2 regions of the Nocardia sp. NPDC004068 genome follow, and region 2 is predicted to be linked to the other one. Evidence: predicted binding sites of a transcription regulator. Region 2 holds the regulator's gene; the other holds the start of a gene.
The links. The regulator HspR, encoded in region 2, represses chaperone genes until heat shock. The targets are predictions, from matches to a motif close to ANNTGAGTNNNNNNNACTCANNT.
Positions count from the first base shown of each region.

Region 1: lon (endopeptidase La) is a predicted target of HspR. The motif match lies at 1,430-1,452, and genes of this name have one in related genera.

Region 1 is NZ_JBIAMW010000003.1:234,044-236,439, forward strand. It holds gene lon (endopeptidase La) at 1-1,409, opposite strand, end outside; gene ACFYTQ_RS08660 (hypothetical protein) at 1,522-1,791, opposite strand; gene ACFYTQ_RS08665 (zinc-binding dehydrogenase) at 1,986-2,396, shown strand, end outside.
Region 2 is NZ_JBIAMW010000018.1:4,408-6,803, forward strand. It holds gene dnaJ (molecular chaperone DnaJ) at 1-1,156, shown strand, start outside; gene ACFYTQ_RS32635 (heat shock protein transcriptional repressor HspR) at 1,156-1,545, shown strand; gene ACFYTQ_RS32640 (globin domain-containing protein) at 2,038-2,396, shown strand, end outside.

The sequences.
Region 1 (2,396 bases), on a different contig from region 2:
GTGTCCATGACGTTGGCGGTCGCGATGAACAGCGCGTCGGACAGGTCCAGATCCAGGTCCAGGTAGTGGTCGCGGAAGGTGTGGTTCTGCGCGGGGTCCAGGACCTCGAGCAGCGCCGCCGCCGGATCGCCGCGGTAGTCCGAGCCCACCTTGTCGATCTCGTCCAGTAGCACGACGGGATTCATCGAACCCGCCTCCTTGACCGCGCGCACGATCCGGCCGGGCAGCGCGCCGACGTAGGTGCGCCGGTGGCCGCGGATCTCCGCCTCGTCGCGCACGCCGCCCAGGGCGACGCGAACGAACTTGCGGCCCAACGCCCGTGCGACGCTCTCGCCGAGCGAGGTCTTGCCCACGCCGGGCGGGCCGACGAGCACCAGCACCGCGCCGGAGCCGCGACCGCCGACGACCTCGAGTCCGCGCTCGGCGCGGCGGGCGCGCACGGCCAGGTACTCGACCATGCGATCCTTCACCTCGTCCAGGCCGTGGTGGTCGGCGTCGAGGACCGCGCGGGCAGCCGAGACATCGGTCGAGTCCGTGGTTTTCACCGTCCACGGCAGTTCGAGCACGGTGTCGAGCCAGGTGCGGATCCAGCCCGCCTCCGGGCTCTGATCGCTGCCGCGCTCGAGCCGATCGACCTCGCGCAGGGCCGCCTCGCGGACCTTGTCGGGGAGGTCGGCCTGTTCGACGCGGGTGCGGTAGTCCTCGGCGCCGTCGGGCTCGTTCTCGCCCAGCTCCTTGCGGATCGCGTTGAGCTGCTGGCGCAGCAGGAACTCGCGCTGGGACTTCTCCATCCCCTCGCGCACGTCCTCGCTGATCTTCTCGGTGACCTCCATCTCGGCGATGTGGTCGCGCACCCAGCCGATCAGCGTGGTGAGCCGTTCGGCGACGTCCGGGGTTTCGAGGAGTTCGCGCTTCTGCTCGTTGGTCAGATAGGGCGCGTAGCCCGCGGTGTCGGCCAGCGCCGACGGATCGGTCATCTGCTCGACCATGTCGATCACCTGCCACGCCTCGCGACGTTGCAGCACCGACACGACCAGCTTCTTGTACTCGGCGGCGAGTTCGCGGGTGCGGCCGTCCGGCTCACCGGTCTCCACCGGTTCGGCCTCGACCCACAGCGCGGCCCCCGGCCCGGTCACCCCGTGCCCGATCCGCGCGCGCCGCTCGGCCCGCAACACCGCCGCCTTCGCACCCCCGCGCATCCGCCCGACCTGCTCGATCGTGGCGACCACGCCATAGCCCGCGTACCCCTCCGCCAACCGCGGCGCGAGCAGCACGGACTCCAGATTCGCCGCCTTCGCGGCATCGATCGCGGCCTGCGCCGATTCGTCCAGTTCGATCGGCACCACCATCCCGGGCAGCACGATCGGATCGGTCAGGAACAGCACCGGTAGTCGTTGTGGGGTAGTCATCGTTTTCGAGCCCCTTCCAAAGTTGAGCGCTACCTACTCAACCTGGCGGGGTGGTCCGTTGTTCCGGATGGATGTTCACCGGCAGCGAAAGCGGGTCGCGGACCCCTCGCCCTCACCGTTCCCTGCGGCGGGCGGGTCGGGTGAGGGTCAATTCCGCCGGGGAGAAGGCCAGGGTGTCGTTGACGCCTGCCGGGCGGACGCGGAGGAAGTCGGGTTCGGAGGGGTCGGCGATGGCGATTATCTTGCCGGAGCGGCCTTCCGGGATGCCTACGGCTTGGGGGGTGAACCAGACGGTGGGGTGGCGACCGGCTTCGAGGTCGGCCATCAGTTGGCGGATCTCGGTGTCCGACAAGGGTTTCGGGTCGGTGCGGGGTGAGGGCACGGTGCACTCCGGTGGATCGTGAACATGGCGCACTTCCGAGCATGCACGAGAAGGGGTGAGGTTCGCGTGTCGAGTGGGCCTCGAAGCTCTCGAACATACTTTCGAGAGGGTAGCTCGAGTTCAGGGGAGTCGCTATCGGGTGGGGCGGTGGAATACTCGGGGGCGACCTGTCGACGCCGACGCGAGGAGAGAGCATGCTGGCCGCACGTCTTCATCTGGGATCAGAACGTCGGCTCGAGGTGGAGGAGGTGCCGGTTCCGGAGCCGGGGGCGGATCATGTGTTGATCAAGGTGGAGGCGGCGGGGGTGTGTCTGTCGGATGTGCATCTCATCGATGGGACGTTGACGCCGCTGTATCTGAAGGGGGATGTGGTCACGCTCGGGCACGAGGTGGCGGGGACCGTGCACGCGCTGGGGCCGGGGGTGTCGCAGGCGAAGGTGGGGGATCGAGTCGTGTTGCAGGCGGGGGAGTTGCGCAAGGGGGCGGTGTTCACGCGGGGGGTGGACTACGACGGGGGGTGGGCGGAGTACGCGCTGGCGCGGGTCGACACGCTGGTGCCGCTGCCGGACGATCTGCCGTTCGAGCAGGCGTGTTTCATTCCCGAC
Region 2 (2,396 bases):
GGAAAAGGACTTCTACAAAGAACTGGGTGTTTCCTCCGGCGCCACCCAGGACGAGATCAAGAAGGCCTACCGCAAACTCGCGCGTGACCTGCACCCGGACAAGAATCCGGGGGACGTCAAGGCCGAGGAGCGGTTCAAGGCCGTCAGCGAGGCGCACGCCGTGCTGTCGGATCCGGAGAAGCGCAAGGAGTACGACGAGGCGCGGCGGCTGTTCGCCAGCGGCGGTTTCGGCCGCGGCGGCTTCTCGCCGGGTGGTGGCTACGCCGGACAGGGCGGTTTCAGCGAGTTCAACCTTGGTGACATCTTCGGCGGCGGCGCGGCCGCGGGCGACGGTGGCCTGGGCGACCTGCTGGGCGGCCTGTTCAATCGCGGCGGGGGCGCGCGCACCGCGTCGTCCCGGCCGCGGCGGGGCAGCGATGTGGAGACCGAGACCACGCTCGGTTTCCGCGAGGCGGCCCAGGGCGTGACCGTGCCGCTGCGGATGACCAGTCCGTCGCCGTGCACCACGTGTCACGGCAGCGGCGCCAAGCCCGGCACCAGCCCGCGAGTCTGCCCGCACTGCAACGGAACCGGCGTGATCAGCCGCAACCAGGGCGCGTTCGGGTTCAGCGAGCCGTGCGACGACTGCCGTGGGACCGGGTCGATCATCGACGACCCGTGCCCCGACTGCCGCGGCACCGGCATCCAGAACCGGACCCGCACGATCACCGTGCGGATCCCGCCGGGGGTGCGCGACGGTCAGCGGATCCGGTTGGCGGGTCAGGGCGAGGCCGGCCTGCGCGGCGCGCCCGCGGGCGATCTGTTCGTCACCGTGCACGTCGGGCAGGACAAGGTCTTCGGCCGCAACGGCGACGACCTGACCCTGGTGCTGCCGGTCAGCTACGCCGAATTGGTGCTGGGCACAACGGTTTCCGTGCCCACGCTGGACGGCCGCGTCGGGGTGAAGGTGCCCGCGGGCACCGCCGACGGGCGTACCCTGCGAGTGCGCGGGCGCGGCGTGCCCAAGCGCGGTGGCGGCGCCGGTGATCTGCTCGTGACGGTGAAGGTCGCGGTTCCGCAGAAGCTGGACGACGATGCCTCCGAGGCGTTGCGCGCCTACGCGGAGGCGGAGAAGGCCGGTGGGTTCGACCCCCGGGCGGGATGGGCAGGTTCGTGATGGACGGTGATCGCGAGAAGAGGACGTCCGGCACCGAGTACTTCATGATCTCGGTGGCGGCGCAGTTGGCCGGTATGCACGCGCAGACCCTGCGCACCTACGACCGGCTGGGACTGGTGACGCCGCAACGCACCTCGGGCGGCGGGCGGCGCTACTCGGCCCGCGACGTGGAGCTGCTGCGCGAGGTGCAGCGGCTGTCGCAGGACGAGGGCGTCAATCTCGCGGGCATCAAGCGGATCATCGAACTCACCAACCAGGTCGAGGCGCTCCAGGAGCGGGTCCGCGAGCTGTCGGCCGAGGTCGAGCGGCTGCGCTCGCGCTACCTGCCGGAGCTGTCCCAGCGCAGCACGGCCCTGGTGGTCTGGCAGCCGCGCAACAAGCGCCACTGATCCGGCGCACGGAAACATCTGTGGCACAGCGCCTCCGGCGACGGGGGCGCTGTTTTCGTTTGCGCGCGGTGTGCTGGAATTCCGTCGGCGTGCTCGGGCGGCACCGGTCCGCATTTCGTCTCGAAATGTGAATGGCACCCGGAAATTCATTGCCGGAAGGTCGGTTTCATTACCCGCGCACGAGGGCTCGCCGACCCACTGATGGTTGCTCCAAGATCGCTGTAAATCCGAGTATTTCAGATAGAACCGTGCCAGACGGGTGATTCATATATCGAAAACGCCGGTGTGTCATAGGCAAACGGTCGGTTTCGTCGAGTTTTCACCCGCCTCGGCCTGGTTTCGGGGGAATTACACACGTGTTCTTCAGACGACTCGGTCCGCACCTGGCAAACCTCGCTTAGACTCGTTCGACATCGGCTGCCGTCGAGTGCGCGGTACCCTACACCCGTCGGCGCGGCCCGTGTTCGCATGCGAAATGGGGTTGTGAGACATATGGATTCGCGGACCGTCGCATTGATGAGAACGACGTTCAAGGCGGTTGCTGCGGAGGAGGGCGGACCGGAGCGGCTCGCCCGCTCGTTCTACGCGATCCTGTTCACCGACCATCCACACATCCGCGACCTGTTCCCCGCCGCCCTCGACGCCCAGCGCGACCGGCTGGTCAAGGCCATCGGCTTCGTCATCGACCGGCTCGAGGAGCCCGGCGCGCTGCTGCCGTTCCTGGCCCAGCTCGGGCGCGACCACCGCAAGTACGGCGTGACCGCCGAACACTATGCGGCCGTGGGGGAGTCGTTGCAGGCCGCGCTGCGCGGCTACGCGGGCACCGAACTGTGGACCGACGAGGTGGAACG